Regions from separate parts of the Ruminococcus sp. Marseille-P328 genome, predicted to be linked through region 1. Evidence: riboswitches for the same ligand, from Rfam matches in the RefSeq annotation. Region 1 holds a riboswitch; the other holds the start of a gene.
The links. A riboswitch is a leader RNA that binds a small molecule or an ion and turns the genes downstream of it on or off. The one in region 1 is predicted to bind cyclic di-GMP.
Positions count from the first base shown of each region.

Region 2: another riboswitch for cyclic di-GMP. It lies ahead of ACESTK_RS05445 (ATP-binding protein); the one in region 1 lies ahead of ACESTK_RS16270 (hypothetical protein).

Region 1 covers NZ_CAXUBQ010000025.1:33,544-49,548, forward strand. The annotation lists gene ACESTK_RS16225 (transglutaminase domain-containing protein) at 1-297, shown strand, start outside; gene ACESTK_RS16230 (tetratricopeptide repeat protein) at 400-1,485, opposite strand; gene glmM (phosphoglucosamine mutase) at 1,488-2,834, opposite strand; gene ACESTK_RS16240 (sugar phosphate nucleotidyltransferase) at 2,947-3,864, opposite strand; gene prfA (peptide chain release factor 1) at 3,930-5,003, opposite strand; gene prmC (peptide chain release factor N(5)-glutamine methyltransferase) at 5,045-5,914, opposite strand; gene ACESTK_RS16255 (DUF1385 domain-containing protein) at 5,911-6,981, opposite strand; gene rpmE (50S ribosomal protein L31) at 7,051-7,254, opposite strand; gene rho (transcription termination factor Rho) at 7,423-9,090, opposite strand; gene ACESTK_RS16270 (hypothetical protein) at 9,524-10,540, opposite strand; cyclic di-GMP riboswitch class I at 10,711-10,794, opposite strand; gene ACESTK_RS16275 (LacI family DNA-binding transcriptional regulator) at 10,983-12,014, opposite strand; gene ACESTK_RS16280 (MBL fold metallo-hydrolase) at 12,108-12,935, opposite strand; gene ACESTK_RS16285 (carbohydrate ABC transporter permease) at 12,958-13,776, opposite strand; gene ACESTK_RS16290 (carbohydrate ABC transporter permease) at 13,776-14,660, opposite strand; gene ACESTK_RS16295 (ABC transporter substrate-binding protein) at 14,785-16,005, opposite strand, start outside.
Region 2 covers NZ_CAXUBQ010000005.1:120,008-124,676, reverse strand. The annotation lists gene ACESTK_RS05445 (ATP-binding protein) at 1-2,553, opposite strand, end outside; cyclic di-GMP riboswitch class I at 2,754-2,829, opposite strand; gene ACESTK_RS05440 (response regulator) at 2,981-4,669, opposite strand, start outside.

The DNA.
Region 1 (16,005 bases):
AATACACAGGACTGGGAAAAGGATTTCGCCGAAGATATGTTTTTCCGCGGCGGACGAGGTGACTGTGTTTCCTATGCAGCAGCTTTCGCCTACCTCGCAAACGCTGTAGGCATGAAAAAAGTTTATGTAATCTGCTCCGGCGGTCACGGCTGGGCTGAAATTGGTGGAAAGGTCTATGATCCTGACTGGGCGCTTGTAAGCAGCGTGGATTCCTACTTTGCAATGTCCTACGATCTCAGTGGCGTGAACGGCCGCCCCATGTATCGTGGCAACCGCCTTTATGTAAAAAAGATCTGAGTATATTACCAAAAAAGGATTTGAAATCCGGCATTCAATATTGCCTCAGATTTCAAATCCTTTTATGATTATAAAAATAGCTTCAAGAACCTTCTCTGTTTCCTATTCATTACTTCCAGTCCTGGATTTCAGGAAATCAAGCTCTTTCGCAGCTTCTTCATCCTCCGGATACATTCCGACATAAGACACAGCTTTCTCCTGCGCTGTGGAAAAATCCAGTTTTTTCTCATAAGCTACAATTTCATTAAATAACAAGCTCTGCATTTCATCATCGGAAGCAATGGAAATTCCGCTGCTGATATTTTCCAAAGCAGAATCATAATTTCCTTCTGCCATATCGCACACTGCCAGTCCATTGTATCCCTGTGCGGCAGTCTGTGTCTGATCCCCGGACGTATCATCCAGCTTCTGATTGATGTACTGCTGGTACATTGCCCGGGCATTTGCGTAATCTGACTGAGCGCCATAGACCATTCCAAGAACCAGAAGTGCCTCTGTACTTCCCTGATTGGAAGCATCTGTCAGCTCTTTCTGGGCATTGGTATAATCTCCCATATAGTAATAGATTCTTCCCCGGCTGCAAAGATCCTCTGCTCCCTTTGCATCTGTAGACAAAACAGCCTCCAGATACCTGGTTCCATCCGCTTCCATGTCCTTATCCAGGTACGTCTCGTAGATCTGGATGGCCCGGTCATAGCTGGAATCTTCCCCATATGCCTGCTCAAAATCAGAGGCAGCTTCATCATAGACATCCATTTCCAGGGCAACCTTTCCAGTAAGGAACCAGGCATCTGCATCCATCTCATAATTCTGGGCAAGCACCTGACAGTCTGCCATGGCATCATCCAGATAGCCAGCCTGCAGACGTGCCGTAGCACGATACAGATACAGGTCCCGGGCCATACTTTTACTTACTTTCTCCTCGCCAAGAGCACTGGTAAAGGCAGTAATGGCATCATCATAATTTCCCAGACGCTGCTGACAGATTCCAATCCCGCGGTAAGACACTGCAGGCTTCACACCATTATTCACAGAAGTAGTAAATTCATCCAGCGCATACTCATAGCTGCCCTGCTCCAGATCTTTCTCTGCTTCCTTAAAAATCTGCTGTTTTTCATTATCACAGCCAGCCAGAAGGGAAAGCCCCATGACCGCTGTCAATATTAATGCTGTTTTTCTGATTTTCATTCTCAACCAACGATCAGTCCTTCGGCTTCCATTACTTCCACAACACTGTCTACATACTGATGGCAGAGCTCATCTGTCTCGGCCTCCACCATAACACGGATCAGCGGCTCTGTACCACTCTCGCGGACCAGAATACGTCCGGAATCGCCAAGTGCCTTTCCTGCTGCTTCGACTGCTTCAACCACCTTCGGGTTCTCACGCGCAGTCTTCTTATCTGCTACACGTACATTTCGAAGAACCTGAGGATAAACCTTCATCTCTTTGGCAAGATCACATAAGGTAGACTTCTTATCTACACATGCTTCCATGACCATAAGAGAAGTAAGGATACCATCACCTGTAGCTGCATAACGGCTGAAAATAATATGTCCGGACTGTTCTCCACCAATGCTGTAGTTATTTGCCATCATATTCTCGGCAACGTATTTGTCACCAACGGCAGTCTGCTCATAACGCATTCCTTCACGCTCCAGAGCTTTGTAAAGTCCCATATTGGACATCACTGTGGTAACAACAGTATTTCCATTCAGTTTCCCCTGCTCTTTCAGATATTTACCGCAGACATACATAATCTTGTCACCATCGATGATATTTCCACGATGATCAACTGCGATACAACGGTCAGCATCTCCATCATAGGCAAATCCAATGTCCAGGCCATTGTCTACCACATATTTCTGAAGGACTTCAATATGGGTGGAACCGCAGTTTGTATTGATGTTAGTTCCATCCGGCTGATTGTTGATCACATAAGTTTTCGCCTGAAGTGCCTCGAAAACACTTTTTGCAATTGCGGATGAACTTCCGTTGGCACAGTCAAGTCCAACTTTTACATTTTTGAAATCACGGCTTGGAATGGAGATCAGGTATCCGATATAGCGGTTTCGTCCGGAAGCAAAATCAACAGTACGTCCAATGTCTTCTTTGCGTGCAAGAGGAAGCTCCTCGATCTCGCCATCGATGTAGGCCTCAATACGCTCCTCGATCTCAGCCTCAATCTTCTGTCCGTTTCCATTCAGAAGCTTGATTCCATTATCATAGAATGGGTTATGGCTTGCGGAAATCATAATACCGCAGTCAAAATCCTCTGTACGAACCGCAAAGGATACACTTGGAGTAGTGGTTACATGCAGAAGATAAGCATCTGCTCCGGAAGCGGTAAGTCCTGCAACAAGGGCATACTCAAACATATAGCTGCTTCGTCTGGTATCTTTTCCGATTACGATCTTCGCCTTATGGTCACGTCCATAATACCAGCCTACATAACGTCCTACTTTAAACGCATTATCAACTGTCAGCTGAACATTCGCCTCTCCACGAAATCCGTCTGTTCCAAAATATTTTCCCATATCTAATTATCCTCCTTGCTTATTACACCTGAAAGCATATAGGAATCATACATTCTTTTCCATATTTTCAGGCAAAACTGCAAACAATTACAATATACAGTATCTGATAATCTTATTTGTAAAGTCCGTTTGGATATACGCCAGCCTCGGTAAGCTCTTTAAAAGCTTTGATCACAACCTCTTTATCTTCCTGGTAAGTTACACCAAACCAGCTATCCTTTGTTTCAAGCACATCTACCTGGGCAGTTCCCTTCTGGATCAATGTATCAATCATAACCGGAAGAAGATACTCTGCCTTGATATCACCAGCTTTTACATTCTGAAGAAACTCTACAAATCCATCGTATAAAGTATCCATAAACGCAGGAGTCAGTCCCCACATGTTCATGGAAACAAGCTCATTTAAATCAAGCTTCTCTGCCGGCTGTCCATCTTCGCGGCTCTCAGCGCCATCTGCTGTTTTAAAAATGTTGTGTGTCTCGGTAACCCCTGTAAGCTTGCCGTCTGTAATGTGGCAAAGTCCTCTTGTAACACTTCCATTATCACTTAAGGTGTTTCCAAGACGGAAACCTGCCATGCAAATATGCAGAACATCATCTGCTGGCTGCTCCCGAACCAGATAATCATGTACTTTTACGTATGCTTCCTTTCCATAATAGTCATCTGCATTGATAACTGCAAATGGCTCTGTAAGGAACTCTCTTGCGCAGATAACAGCATGGCCGGTTCCCCATGGTTTGGTTCTGTCTGCCGGTTTCACAAAGCCTTCCGGAAGCTTCTCCATTTCCTGATATGCATACGCAACTTCTGCGATCTTCTCTACTCTTGCACCAATGGTGCTTTTAAATTCTTCTTCCAGATCCTTACGGATAATAAATACAATTTTATTGAAGCCAGCCTCCAATGCGTCTCTGATGGAATAATCCATAATGATCTCACCATTTGGTCCAACTGGTGCAAGCTGCTTGATTCCATTTCCAAATCTGCTTCCAACTCCGGCTGCCATAATTACAAGAGCTGTTTTTTTCATAGGTAATACCCTCCCATTTTTCATATGATTGTTGTTTTAGAGCGTGTTTGAAAAAGGCTCTAAGTTTACTGTTCCTGCAGATTGCTCAATTTCGCTGCCTGGTCTGCTGCGATCAGGCTGTCGATGATTTCATCCAGATCTCCATTCAGAATGTTATCCAGTCTGTGAAGTGTAAGTTTGATACGGTGATCTGTTACACGTCCCTGTGGAAAATTGTAGGTTCTGATCTTCTCGGAACGATCACCTGTACCGATCTGGCTTCTTCGCGCCTCTGCTTCTGCGTCATGCTGTTTGGCCAGCTCCATCTCATACAGACGTGAGCGAAGAACCTTTAACGCCTTATCCTTATTCTTCAGCTGGGACTTCTCATCCTGACAGGAAATTACGATTCCTGTAGGAATATGGGTCAGTCGTACTGCGGAGTCTGTAGTATTGACGCACTGTCCGCCATTTCCGGAAGCACGGAATACGTCGAATTTACAGTCGTTCATATCCAGATGGAAATCAATCTCCTCAGCTTCCGGCATAATTGCAACCGTACAGGTGGATGTATGGATTCTTCCGCCGGATTCCGTCTCTGGAACCCTCTGTACCCGGTGTACACCACTCTCATACTTCAGTCTGGAATAAGCTCCGGCACCGTTTATCATAAAGGTAACCTCTTTGAATCCGCCGATTCCATTCTCGTTTAAGCTCATCATCTCTGTTTTCCAGCGCCTGGATTCTGCATATTTTACATACATTCTGTAGATCTCAGCTGCAAAAAGAGCAGCCTCATCTCCACCGGCACCGGCGCGGATCTCCACGATAACGTTCTTATTATCGTTAGGGTCCTTAGGCAGAAGAAGGATCTTCAGTTCATGCTCCAGCTCTTCCACACGCTTCTTGGCATCGGAAAGCTCTTCCTTGAGCATTTCTCTCATATCCTCATCCTTCTCCTCTTCCAGCATGGAAAGGCTGTCCTGAATGGTTTCTTTATTTTTCTTATATTCCTTATAGGTATCCACAATTGGCTGCAGGTCGCTCTGTTCCTTCATAAGTTTCTGGAAACGATCTGGATTAGATGTTACATCTGGCTCACCCAGCTCATTCAGAACTTCCTCGAAACGTATGAGCAAATCGTCCAACTTGTCAAACATGGTTTTCCTCCTGTTATGTTCTTCTCTTTACTTATATAAAACTATCGTCTGCCCAACACAACTCTGTCAAGTCCCGTCAGGTCTTTAACAATCTGTACATCAAAAAAGCCATTTTCCCGCATCAGCGCCTTTACAGCTTCGCCCTGATCATATCCGATTTCAAACAGCATCCAGCCATTTTCCTTTAGGAAAGCCTTTCCCTCCGATACGATTTTTCTGTAAAAATACAGACCATCTTCATGGCCATCCAATGCAAGTCTTGGATCGTGATCCCGCACTTCTTCCATAAGCTCTTCAATCTCTGCGCTTCTGATGTAGGGGGGATTCGAAATAAGGATATCATACTGAGGCATATCTTTGCCAGTGTTTTGTTGAAAAAAAGCTGACGAAAACAAGTCGCTTTCCACGAAAACAGCTCTGTCTGACACTTCCAGGCTTACCGCATTCTTATCTGCCACCTGAAGAGCAAGTGGGGAAACATCAGCACCCACCCCATATGCATCCCCGGTAAGTGCCAGAAGACTTAAAAGAATACACCCCGATCCGGTGCACATATCCAGAATCCCTGGTGTCTTTTTCCCTTTCATGACTTCCAGAGCCTTCTCCACCAATGTCTCCGTATCCTGCCTCGGAACCAGTACGTTTTGATTTACATAAAATTCAAATCCCATAAAATATGCCTGGTGGGTAATATGCTGCAAGGGAACATGAGCTGCTCTTTTCCGGATCAGTTCCCGGTATCTGTCCGCTTTTTCCTCATCCATCCCGTCAGCTGAATGAGCGAAATAAAAGGCTCTGTTTATCCCGGTCACATACTCCAGAAGAAGCCAGGCATCCAGCCTGGCTTCCTGGATCTTATGCTGCTCCAGAACCTTGGTTCCTTCTTTTAATAGTGTTTCCAGAGAAGTCATTGTGCAGCTCCCGTTTCCGGCACATTCCCGGTGCGTTCTTCACTGTCCCCGCTTTCAGATTGCGCGGAAGCAGCGGAAAGATCACCGTTTTCTTTGTTCTCATATGGAATATCCAGATTGAATTCTGTCTTTAAATATGCTCTCCAGTCAAACACAGCCTCCACAGCCTTGATGGCAACCTCTGCCATATCAGCTGTAGGTTCTTTTGTGGTAAATTTCTGCATTGCCATACCAGGTTTGCTCATCATCAAGGCAAATTTACTGTCTGTCCTGCCTGCCCACTGGATAATTTCAAATGAAATTCCAGATACTACAGGTACCATGAGCAGACGGCCGAAAAGACGGAACCAGTAAGACGGTACCAGTACAAAAATAAAATGTAGGAAAATACTTACTATCATAACCAGGAACAGAAAGCTTGTTCCGCAGCGTCTGTGGAATCTGGAGCTCTCAAGCACGTTCTCCACAGTAAGTGGCTTACCATTTTCCACACAGTTGATACATTTGTGTTCAGCACCATGATACATAAAGGTTCTCTGAATATCCTTCATTCTGGAGATCAGGATCATGTATCCCATAAACAGACCCAGCTTCACAAACGCTTCCACAATGGTAACCACCACTTCCGAAGCGCCTACTTTACGGCAAAGACTGGCCAGTGCATAAGGAAGCAGCATAAAGGCTGCAATGGAAATTACAATAGAAATGGCCACAGTTACATAGAGCAAGGCTTTAAATGCCTTGTCTTCTTTTTTCTTCTTGGCTTCCAGTTCTTCTGGAGAAAGAGCAGCATTCTTTCTGGTCTCTTCCTCGTCCTCCTCATCACCTGCAATTTCAGCTGAATACATAAGGCATTTCGTTCCGGTTACCAGAGAATCGATAAAGCTTACCATTCCGCGGATGATCGGTTTCCGCCAGATCCTGGCTTTCCCGAAAATGCATTTATAATCTTCCACTTTTACTACAATTTCTTTATCAGGACGTCTTACTGCAATGGAGTATTTATCCTTGTGGCGCATCATAATGCCTTCCATTACAGCTTGTCCACCGATATTGGATGGTTTCATTTTATCCTCCAGTTACAAAGAAAGGTTGAGATTTCCCAACCTCAACCTTCTCATTCAGTAATATTCAAATTATTTATTCAGGCCGTATTTCTCGTTGAACTTATTGATACGTCCGCGAGCCTGAGTAGCTTTCTGCTGTCCTGTATAGAACGGATGACATTTGGAGCAGATTTCTACGTGGATATCCTGCTTGGTAGATCCTGTTACAAAAGTATTACCGCAGTTGCAGGTTACAGTTGCCTGATAGTAATTCGGATGGATTCCTTCTCTCATGATTTTCACCTCTCTATATTTATTCTATTTTATTTGCGTTGAATCTGACGAATTCACACTTTACACAGCCTACTGATTATAGCATGGCGTTATGAGAAATGCAAGTTATTTATAAAAATTTCTAAAACTAATCCCAGATAATATTCTGCACGGTGTTTTTTGTGAACATTACAATTTCTGTTTTTTTACCATTTGCACAAATTCAGCATTATTTGCAGTACGTGCAAACATGTTCAGGATCTGTTCCACTGCCTCATCAGACTTCATTCCGTTAAGAGCCTTTCGCATAATATATACAGCTTCCTGCTCGTCTTTGCTCAGAAGCAGATCTTCTCGTCTGGTACCGGATTTCTGAATGTCGATGGCCGGGAAAACCCGTTTCTCCTGAAGCTTGCGGTCAAGAACAAGCTCCATATTGCCGGTTCCCTTGAATTCTTCGTAAATAACGTCGTCCATTTTGCTTCCGGTGTCAACAAGTGCAGTGGCCAGAATGGTAAGGCTTCCTCCCTCACGCATATTACGTGCTGCACCAAAAAAGCGCTTCGGCATATGAAGTGCTCCCGGATCAAGACCTCCTGACAGAGTTCTTCCACTTGGGGGAACAACCAGGTTATAGGCTCTTGCCAGTCTGGTAATGGAATCCAGAAGGATCACAACATCCTGCTTATGTTCTACAAGGCGGCGTGCACGCTCTACAACCATCTCGGATACACGCTTATGATGCTCCGGAAGCTCATCAAATGTGGAATAAATAACTTCCACGTTCGGTCCCTGTATTGCTTCCCTGATATCGGTAACTTCCTCAGGACGTTCATCAATAAGAAGAATGATCAGATGCATATCCTTGTTATTCTTAAGAATAGATTTCGCAACATCCTTGAGCAAAGTAGTTTTACCTGCCTTAGGCGGGGAAACGATCATACCACGCTGTCCCTTTCCGATAGGGCTGATCAGATCTACGATACGCATGGCAGTAGTTCCGCCAGGCCGCTCCATGATCAGACGTTCATCTGGGAAGATTGGGGTCATATTTTCAAAATTGTATCTCTTCTGTCCCTCACTTGGATGGAAACCATTGATAGACGTCACATACAAAAGGGCACTGAATTTCTCCCCCTGTGTTTTAATACGGATATTTCCCTGAATAATATCCCCTGTCTTCAGATTGAATCTGCGGATCTGTGACGGAGAAACATAGATATCATTTTCTCCCGGAAGATAATTCTCACTTCGGATAAATCCAAACCCATCCGGCATAACCTCCAGGATTCCATTGGCCTTTTCGCCACTGTCAAGCTGGACCGTTTCAGCCGGAACACTGTAAGCGTTGCTTACATCCTCTTCTGTACGGTTCTCACTGGCTACGCCTGTACGGGGCTGTTCCGTTTCCTCAGGTCTTAATTCGGCTGGCGGAACCACTTCTACAGGTTTCGCTACAGGAGTGCGCTTCACGAAGTTCTCCGGTCTGTTTTCCCCATTATAACTGTTCTGGCGTCCTACATTTTCATTTCTGCCATAATTATTGCTGCGGTACTCAGGATTACGCCGTATAATGGTACGGGATCTGGTTGGTGCTTCTCTTCTCTCCGGTGAAGAAACACTTCCCGTATTTTCTGTTTTTTCTGCTGCCACAGGCTCTGGTCTTGCAGGTATGGTATTCTCTTCTGCTGTTCCGGAAATAGTCTGCTCATTTTCTGCAGTCTGTTCTTTCCTGTCCTCTTCCAGCATACGTTCAATTAATTCAGGCTTTCTCATAGTAGAAATGCCCTTCAGTCCTCTGGCTTTTGCCAAGTCTTTCAGCGTAGCCAGGGATAATGATTCATACTTTTCTTTCATCAATCATCTACCTCTTCGACTAATACAATTCTAAAACACATTTCAATTTTGATTTAACGGGATACAAATGTCTGATTAGACAGAAGCTATATACTGAATTATAAAAACATCCTTCAAAAAACTTATTAAAGTTTATTTTAACACATTTCAGGCGCCGTGTCTACATCCATTCCAAATATATCTATCCCTGCCTGCAAGAAAGTGATAACCTTTGTTTTGTATTATACACACCTAAGGTTTTTCATTGCAAGAATTTTCTGTCGACGCATATCCCGACTCTTCGACATATATAAGAGTCCTGTTCTCCCGGTGACCCAAAGATAAGTACCAGCTGTCACTTACCTTTTTATAAAATACCGGTTTCCCACGCCTGTGCTATTCACAATAAAACACCCGGAGATATTTCTCCGGGTGCCGGTCATCTTTAAAATTATTAATTCCAGAACGCTCCGTAAATCTTCTGGATCTTAGCGACCTGTGCGTCTGTAATCTGATTCAGTGCATTCTGAACAGCTGCATAAGTCTGTGGTCTGCTACTCTTCAGGGAAGCATTGTTCAGGATGTAATCCTTAACAGATTCTGCAAAATATTCGGAAGCATTCTGTGTTACATAGGCTTTATTAAAAGCTGTAACATTTGCCTTCTCAGCTGCAAAAATGCTCTGGAAGCTTGCTGTCTTATCTGCATTTCCTGCGATAAATGCAAGGAAATGACCCAGCTCATGATAAACAGAATCATCAATCTGCTTCATTGTAATAGATCTTGATCTTGCATCAAAATATCCTGAATAGTTGACGGATGGATCAACAACAAGCTTAAATCCCAGCTGCTGATATGCTGCAATTACACGATTGTCCATCTTGCCTGCAACACTTGCTACATTTTCCTCGTGTTTGCTCTGGTTCTGTGAAGAGTTTGCTGCTGCAGTTACCTGGGCAGCAGAAGTACCAGAAGAAGTAGTGCTTACAGCGGTCTCATTGTTAATTGATACCTGCTGTGTAGTTGTTGTCTGAACAGTTGTTGTGATCTTGGATGTAACAACTTTCTTTTTGGATTTCTTGGTGTATTTCGCTGTTGCTTTGGTAACAACGGTTGTCTTGGTATCTACTGTTGTATTACCGGATTTATTTGTTTTATTGGTTACTTTTGTTTTGGTTTTCAGTTTCTTGGTATAGCTCTTCTTGGAAGCCTTTTTTAATTTAACAGTCTTCCTAGTTGTCTTGGTACTGGAGGTAGTCTTCACAGTAGTCTTCGGCTGGGAAGCCAGTGGAGTTTCATCTTCTATGATGGAAGTCTCCATGATCGGATCTGTGTAACTGGGGAATTCAGGTGTTTCTCCTACTCCTGAGAATAATGAAACGCCGCCGATCACTGCTGCCAATGCTATAGCAGCACAACTGGAAACAACTTTTTTATTTGCGAGCCACTCTGCTAATTTCTTTCCTTTCATAAATAACACACCTTTCTTGAACCATAATGTAACTGACTTGCCGCTATCCGGAAACTATCAGTCCCATCAGTTTGTGGAAATAAAAAAACCGTTTATCAGATTAAATAAACGGTCGCCACAAATAGAAGAACCACGTCTCCTGTCATATTACATTACCTAATCAATATCAATGCGGCAACCGGCTGTCATAGTCCTGAGACCTTAGACCCTTGGCTTTGCGTCCCTGTCTTTCAACAGGTTTGCCTTTTATTCATTTCTTATAATAGAGCAAGTCCTCACTTTTGTCAACGGATTTTCTTTGTTAAAATTCACAAAAATCCGTCTAAAAAATACAAAAATGAAAAAATCTGTAAAACTATCTGAGCTGACCGTAACAACTGATAATCATTCTCAAATAATTTCACAGATTTCTTTTCGCTGTCTGGGTAGTAACATACACCCCTCACAGTTTACGTGTAGATTCCCGTTCTATGAGTCTTCCGGCCAGCATTTGCCGTTTAACCACCTTTTTCCGGTCAATCATGTCAAACAAAGTACGAATACTCTGCTGTGCAGTTTCCACTCTGGGATATTCCAAAGTAGTAATAGATGGATGATAATATTCTGCAATATCCTGTCCATCAGCCCCTGCCACGCAATAATCCTCCGGTACTCTTTTACCGCTGTCAATAATTGCTTTGCAGGCTCCTACAGCCAAAGTATCTGAAATAGCATAAATACAGGAAAAATCTACTCCTGATTCCAAAAGCTCACGGGTACTGTTATAACCATTCTCAATAGTATAAATTCTATTCCCCGGCTTTAAACGGACTATAAGCTTCTCATCGTACTCCAGTCCATTTTTCTCCAATGCCCTTTTATAGCCATTCAGATGGCACCTTCCCAGACCTTCATCTCCGGAAGTAATGAACGCAACTCTTTTATGTCCACAGCTGCACAGATAATCAACCATATTCTGGCTCTCGATCTCTGTATCAATTGTTACAAGAGCGCTTCGAGTATAAGATCCAGTATCCTCCGGAATTGTTTTTCCGGAACTGGCGATCACATACGGAACCCTCACCATTCTCAGCTTTGACTCATCATAATCATACATACCACCAAGAAATATGATTCCCTTGACCTTTTTCTCTTTTTCCAGTTGAAGCGCAAGCTCAACTTCATCTTCATCATCTGCTACATTCTGCAATACCAGGCAGTATTTTCTTTCACGAACCTTTTTCTCCAACACATGCAGCATAACACCCCAGAATGGGTTGCTGATTTCTTTTACCATAACTGCGATCGTATTTGAATCAGCTCGTTTCAGGTTTCTGGCACTGTTATTCGGTACATAATTATACTCTTTGATAATATCCAGAATCTTCTGTTTCGTTTCAGGATTAATGTCCGGGTGATTGTTAATAGCCCTGGACACCGTGCTGACTCCTACGCCACACAGTTTCGCAACCTCTTTAATTGTTATCTGCTCCATAACTGCCCTCCTCATGCAACAATGTGTTCATTATATATGTACTGGCATATCATGGCAAATGATTTTCAATAAAATTTGTAAAAAAATTATTTATCAGCAAATATGCTTGTCGTTATAGGCGATATTTCCTTTTCCGTATTTGTAGAGAACAGCCGGTTCTGAAGACATATGGCTGAAATCAATAGGCTCTGGAGTTGCAGTTCCCTCTACGATTTTATCAGCGCATGTGATTAAATCATGAAGAATTGCTTTTCCGATCGGGCGTATAAAATGTCCTGGGAAAATAAGTTCAAAATCTTCTTTATCTAACTTCTTTAATCCCTCTGCATATTCCTTTACTGTTGAGGAATAGGTATCAAAAATCAGAATCGGAGTTGATACTACACTGTCTCCGGCGAACAGAAATTTATTTTTTCTATCCAAGAAAACTACACTTCCAGGAGTATGTCCCGGTGTAAATAACACTTCCAGGCTTCTGCCGCCCAAATCAAAGATCTGATGCTCACTCAGCGGCAACATCTGAAAGTCTCCAGGCTCACGACCTTCAATCATGTACTCTGTTCCATAAAATCCTGGTTCCTTCTTTGTTTTTTCCACATATTTCTTCCAGCCGCTTCTAAGTGTCTCTGTATCTGCCATTTTGAAATCTTTTTCACTAAGATATGCTTTTCCAAACTCGTGGTTGCCTCCCACATGATCCAGATGTCCATGTGTATTTAATACAACATATGGCAAATCAGTCAGCGTTTCAATCACTTTTTTCAGATTTCCAAAACCTGAACCGGTATCGATCACAGCTGCACTTTTTTCACCTTTTACCAGATAAATAATGTCTGCTCCGAACTCATCGATTGCCCAGACATCCTCTGCTACCAGCTGAACTGTATAGCCTTCAATTCTCTGTAAATTAATATTGTCCATTTTCTGCCGTTCTCCTTTTCAATTACATTTTTACTGCACCTGCGGTAAGTCCGCTGGTGATATATTTCTGTGCTGCAATATAAATGATTATGATTGGAACCATAGACAGAGTCATTCCGGCAAGCATCAGATTCCACTCAGATCCGGAGGTACTCTTAAACATATAAATAGCAACTGTCAGGGTTCTCAAACCACTGTCTGAAACATACAGGTTTGGCATAAGGAAATCATTCCATGTCCACAGGAAAAACAGTACCAGAAGAGTTATGCTTGTGGAGCGTACCAATGGGAAAATTACCTGCCACATGCAGCGGAACATGCCACAGCCGTCAATTGCTGCTGCCTCTTCCAATTCCTTCGGAATGGACTTCAAAAAGCCAACGTAGGTAAAAATACCGAATGCTCCGTGGAAGCCGGCATACAGGAAAATAAGTACGGTCAGGTTATTCAAAAGGTTTGTGTTGGTCAGCTGTACAGAAAGCGCGATCATAATGGAATGGAACGGAATGATCTGTCCAAGGGTGAAAATCAGATACAAAACATTTCCAAGCTTTCCAGGGATGTGCGCAATTCCATATGCAGCCATAAAGGAAATGATGGTACATACCAGCATGGTTCCCAGGGTTACATATGCTGAGTTTCCGACTACTCTCCAGAATTTCAGACGTTCTATAGCTTCGGTAAAGTTACCGGTATAGAGGTAATGGGGAAAAGAAAGGAAGTTCTGGATCATATCGTTATGTGTCTTGAATGCGTTCATCACAAGCAGGATGATCGGCATAAGGAACAGGACACCAAAGAAAAACATAATAATGGTTGGAAGCCATACTTTCTTTTTCATTAGTATTCTACCTCCTTCTTACGAGTGCAGTACAACTGGATCAGAGTAACCGCTGCTACTGTAAGGAACAGGATTACAGATTTCGCTGAGCCATAGCCCAGGTTGTACTTGGTGAAAGCTTCCTGGTAAATATTCATGGCAACTGGCATTGTGGAACCGTAAGGACCACCGCCTGTCATTGCGTTCGGAATATCGAATGACTTAAATGCTCCTGAAATAGAAACAAACAGATTGATCGTGACAGTTGGCATAAGCAGCGGAAGCTCGATTTTCAGAACTTTTTTCAGACCGCTGCAGCCATCCAGCTCAGCAGACTCCATAACATCCTTCGGAATAGTCTGAAGACCTGCGGTATAAATGATCATCAAGAAACCAATGTTCTGCCAGATGGAAACCACAATGATCGTCACAGTTGCCATTGACGGAGTTCCGAACCAGCTTATATTTGCCAGCCAGTCCCATCCCAATGCTCCGCCAAGTGCAGGCATTGCATTTGTAAAAATAAACACCCAGATAAAGGATACCAATACGGCACTGACAATGTTAGGAATGAAGAACATAGCTCTAACCACGCCTTTAGCCTTAATGTTCTCATTCAGGAAATAAGCAAGAATAAATCCAAAAACATTGCTACCAATAATGGTGAACGCACCAACAAAAAGGTTAAATCCAAAGGAAGTCCAGAATTTTGTATCGGAAAACAGTTTTACATAATTGTCAAATCCCACAAAAGCTTTTTTCCCGGACATCAGGTTCCATTTCAGGAATGAATATGGAATGGTTCCGCCAAACAGAGGTGCCAGCATTGCAAAGGAATACAAAAGCAAAGCAGGCAGAATCAGCAGAAGATAAAATTTCTTGTTTTTCTTATATAAAGATGACATATTATCCTCTCTTTCTTTTTCTAAAAGGCTCATCTGCTTATACAGATATCACGATAAATCTTCCATTAAAAAGATTCCCGGGGGGTGCTCCCCCCGGGAATCGCAGGTCAGCATTTCCTCTTATTTACTGATCCAGATATTCAAGATATGCTGCGTCAAGCTCGGAAATTACCTCATCCTTGTCAGCAGCGTCTGCCATGTAACCCTGGAAGATATCTCCGGAGATAACATCAAATCCGTTTACATACTGCTGATATACCCACGGAATTACGTTTCCGCTGTTTGCATATTCCAGATAATCGTTTGTAGATGCAGAATCATAATTAACTGTGAAATCCTGAGAAGCCGGTGCAGAACCTGGTTTCTCAGTTACAATTGCAATATATCCATCAGAAAGGGAAGCATCGCTTAAGAAGTCAATAACCTCTTTACAAGCATCCATATGCTCTGTCTGAGTGCTTACTCCATATACGATTCCTACGTCAACTGCTGCTTTGTTTCTCTCAGCGTCGTTGGATACTGGTAATGCAAAGTATCCGATTTCCGGCGGGTTATCCATTTTTGCTACTACGTTCTGGCTGAACTCACCGCTGATCAGCATAGCAGCTTCAGAGTTTGCAAGTGCATTGAAACCGGATGTGGAGTCGCAATCCATCATATTGCTTCCACAATGAGCTTTGATAATATCTGCTGTTGCAAATACATCATCGATACCGTCTACATTGAAGGTTCCCTCGCCGGAATTTAACTGATCCAGGAAGCCTTCCATATCATCCTGTACTACGTTTGACATCATTACACTGAACATGTGTTTCAGAGTCCAGGAATCTTTGAATGTGGAAGCGATTGGTGTTACGCCGGACTCTTCCAGCTTCTCGCATGCTGCTTCGAATTCATCTCTTGTTTTCGGAACTTCTTCGATTCCGGCATCCTTAAACATCTGCTTGTTGTAGAATACACCAAGATACTCAACGTTTGCAGGATATCCGTAGATTTTTCCATCATAGGTAGCAGCTTCAAGAGCTGTCGGGTAAACCTTCTCAGTAAAATCCATTCCGCTTAAATCCTGAATTCTTCCTGCCTCTGCAAAATCCTGCACCTGTGTCCATGGTGTAAGGATGTAGATATCCGGCCAGTCATTTGTTGCAGCTGCAGTTCCAAGGAAATCAGAGTAATCTCCGGACTGCATTGTGATATCCAGCTCGATATCATCATGTTTGCTGTTGAAGGACTCCATGGTACGATCCAGCTGATCGCCCCACTCACCATTCCATACAGTCATAGTGACCTTGGTCTTCTCTCCATCAGCCCAGCAAAGGTTTGTTCCAAGGGACATAACCATTGT
Region 2 (4,669 bases), on a different contig from region 1:
AAGACCTGCACGCTCAAGTATTGCTTCTGCAATCTCTGCATTCAGATCATTGTCCTCTGCCAAAAGGATATTCCTTCCCTCAAGTATTTCACTGCAGGATTCTGGATTTTCAGCATGTTTTTTTACATAATAGCTTTCATCCGCTATCCTGTGTTTCAGTGTTACAGTAAAAGTGCTGCCCTTTCCAAGCTCACTCTCCACATCGATTGTTCCACCGAGCAGATCAACATATTTCTTTACGATTGACATTCCAAGTCCGCTTCCTGTGATTTTGCTCTTCGTGGTGTTTCGTTCACGAGTGAATGCTTCGAAAATTTTTGACAGATAATCCTGGCTCATACCAATTCCGGTATCGCTCACCCTGGTCCTTACAATCATGTACCCAGGCTCCTCGCAGGGTAATTCATCTATATCTACCATAACAGAACCACCGGCTGGAGTATATTTTATGGCATTACTCAGGATGTTGACAAATATTTCTTTTACCTTGGTAGTATCTGTCAGTATATTTTCATGTTCTACATTTATTGTGTAATGAAGAGCAAGATTCTTTTTCTTTGCTTCATCCTCAAATATTTCAAACAGAGTCTGCCGGATATCCTCAATCCGTCCATAGTTCTCATCAATTTCCATCCTTCCGCTCTCAATCCGAGCCATATCAAGTACATTATTTATGATTGACAGAAGAAGGTTTCCTGACTGCTGAAGTTTTTTTAAATGTTCTGAAGTTTCAGGCAAATCCTTTCCTTTCAGTTCATTCTCCATAAGCTGTGCATAGCCCAGAATTGCATTCATAGGAGTACGGATGTCATGTGACATATTGTTAAGGAAACGAGTCTTTGCCAGATTAGCTTCTTCTGCTTTTTTCAGAGCGATTTCCAACTTGTCATTAAGCTTTTGTGTATCATTTGCAGCAAGCTTTGCGACAGCTTCTGCTTTCCTTGCCTTCCGTAAAAGTACGAGGATAATACTAATGATAGTGAGTACAAAAAATCCTGCCGTAGCAAAAAAAGCAAGCATATTGTCTTTTACAAAATCCAAAAATGTTACCTTATCTGCTGTACTGTCATAAATAGCAAGTGCACTTGTAAGCATGTCAGACGGCATAGCCTTTAAGGTTTTATTCAATATTGATAAGAGGGTTCCCTCTCCACTTCTAACTGCAAAGCATGCCTCCATTGTTTTTGTAAGTGGAATACTCTTGAAATTTTGACTGTTATCATATATTAGTGCCTGACTTGCGCCCATGAGGAAACAGTCTGCTTTTTCATGAATGACCATATCTGCTGCATCGTCAAGCGAATCACAATCTATAAGCTTCCATTGGGGATAACTGAATGCAATATGCTGTTTTAAGGCATATTTTTCCCTGGGCACAGCTACAGTATACACCTTATTCTCATCAAATTTTTCCTCATCTGTTACCGCCATCAGGCTGTAGGTCCAGGCTGTGTTTGTAAGTGTATATCCGTTTTTTTCTGCAAAATATGGATTCCTGCCAGCATAAAAAATCATGTCAATCTCTCGTTCTTGTAAAGCCTGAAGCATTTCATCATATTCATCATATTCCTGTATATTAAATTCCAGTATCTGATTTCCCAGACAGTCTTTGGCATAAGAGAAATATTCTGCCAGCATACCGGTAAATTTTCCAGTCTCTTCGTCCAGGGAAAATACTGCCGCATCATTACTCAGAAATCCGATCCGGATCCCATCATGTTCTTCCAACCAGGACTTTTCTCCGCCTGTAAGACTTTGACAATAATCAAGCGTAAAATACTTTTTATACAGATCCGCCTTGAAAAAAGGACTATCCTGATCCAGCTGACGCATAGCCCAGTCCAACTCTGTCTTGATATCGCTGCGCTCTTTATTTATTACAAAATATATGCCGGATTTACCAATCGTGGTAACGGATGATATTCCCTGTTCAGACCAGATGGATTCCTCCAGAGATACAAAACAATCGATTTCATGATTCGCTAATTTCTTTTCGACATCATCATCACTATTCACATTTACATGTTTTGTATGTATGCCATTCTTATTTTCCCATTCTGTCAGCATGATTTCAGGCTCAGTCCCCATGAGCACACCTACACGTTTCCCATCCATAGACTTGAAATCAGACGTCCCAATATCCGTATCCGATAAATCAGCATAAAGGATATATTTTTCCTCACCCATGGGTTCATCCGGGAAAAGCATCTTCTGTGCACGTTCATCGGTGTAAGAAATATCGCCCATGATATCAATCTCACCATTTTCAAGCTTATCAAAACAGTTGGACCAGTCACATTTCACATACTCAAATTTCCATCCGGTATAACCTGCCAGAGCCTGCATGAGCTCGTAGCCATAACCTCGTCTGACACCGTTTTTATCGACATAATTAAAGGTATCCTCAAATGAGCCGACACGGATGGTCTGTGGCTGTTTTTCATCATTATTCGTTTCAGCAGCCTGGCAGTGTACCGATAACATCATCCACATTCCCAGGACCACAAATATACATGCAAATAGTACGGCTGATTTTTTTCTACTTTTATCCATATTTTTTATTTCCTTCATCCGTTTGTGTTTTATGATGTTCCAAACACCAGGTCAAAAACAGCAAGTATTGTTTTTATATCAATCGGTTTTGCAATATGTGCATTCATCCCTGTTGCTGTGTACTGCTGCTGTGTAATTTCCATCATCTCTGCAATGCCCCGGGTGATAAAAACGCTGCCAAACAGGCAGCGCATCTCATTTCATGCAACTGGCTGCCATTTTACAGGCCCTGTAGCTTTGCGTCGCAGACTTTCATCTGTTTTGCCGATTTCCATATTAGAGCATTTAAAATTATACAAAAAAACTGATTTTATTATACTCCCTTGCTCCACTTTACACAAGAAAAACCTCACCGCTTTAACGCTTAAAAATAATTTGAAAACCTGCTAAAAAGTTGTTAACCGAACTTCTTAGCAGGTTTTTATTACTAATCTGTCAGATTATTTTGTAATGTACTGATCAATTCCTCTATAACGATTGGCTTGGATAAGAATCCATTCATACCGCATTCCAACGCTTTCTTTCTGTCCTCGTCAAAAGCATTGGCCGTCATGGCAAGGATGGTGATTCCTGCCAGTGCCGGATCCCTAAGGGCACGGATCTGCTTCGTGGCCTCATATCCGTTCATTACCGGCATCTGCACATCCATCAGCACCAAATCATAACCGCCCGGTTTCGACCTCTTGACCTTCTCTACTGCCTCTGCCCCATTTTCTGCAGTATCCACCAGGAAGCCATATTCATTAAGGATCTCCACCGCAATTTCACTGTTCAGCTCATTGTCTTCCACAAGCAGTATACATCTGCCTCTGAAATCTGAGCATGCCGCCGGAAGAACAGGCTTCTCCTGCTCAGCCTGATTCTGGCCAATGGCAGTCATCAGGGTATCTCTGATATCGGACATAAACAGAGGTTTCGCACAGAATGCAGTTACTCCTGCAGCCCTGGCTTCCACTTCGATGTCTGACCAGTCATAAGCAGTCAGAATAATGATCGGTGTATCGTCACCAAGACTGCGGATCTGTCTGGTGACCTCAATACCATTCATATCCGGCAGTCGCCAGTCGATGATATAAGCATGGAAGGCATCCCCAAGCTCCATAGACTGTCGTGCACGCAGAACAGCCTCCTTACCGGAAAGTGTCCATTCCGAACGCATTCCAACCCTCACAAGTATTTTTGTCACGCTGTCACAGGTATTAAAATCGTCATCTACAACCAGAGCCTTAAGACCTTCCAGCTCTATGATCTTCTCTATACGTTGGTGCTCAGGCTGAGTCCGGAATGGCAGTCGGACGATAAATTCGGTACCTTTCCCCTGCTCTGTCCGGACCTCAATGGTGCCGCCCATCATATCCACAATATTCTTGGTGATGGCCATACCAAGTCCTGTACCCTGAGTCCTGCTTACAGTGGAAGTCCGCTCCCTCTCAAAAGGAGAAAAGATCTTCTGTACAAATTCCTGACTCATACCGATTCCGTTATCCTTCACCCGGATCTCGTACAGTTCACTGCCTCTTTGGAGACCCGGATACTGTTTCAGCCGGACAGAAACGGTTCCGCCAGCAGGAGTAAACTTGATCGCATTGGACAAAAGATTCAGCAGCACCTGATTCAGTCGTGTCTTATCACAATAGACATCCTCATTTGTCACATCCATGGCATCCATATAAAGCTCCAGCTGTTTCGCATGGATCTGCCCGCTGATGATCGTCTTCAGATCATGAAGCACATCCGACAGACTGACCTCCGTTTCTTCCAGATGGATCTTTCCGCTCTCAATCCGGCTCATATCCAGGATATCATTGATCAGGGAAAGCAGATGGTTACTGGAGGAAAGGATCTTTCCCAGATAATCCCGAACCTTGTTTTTATCATCAATATTGCTTACAGCCAGTGTGGTAAAGCCGATGATCGCATTCATTGGTGTCCGGATATCGTGAGACATGTTGGAAAGGAAGGTACTCTTGGCCCTGTTTGCTGTCTCCGCCGCACGGACTGCCTCAGAAAGTGCCTGGTTCATTTTCCAGTCCGAGGTACGGTCCGACAGAACCAGGATGTATTTCTTTTTTCCATTTACCTCACTACCCATTGCAATATTATGGAACCAGCGTTT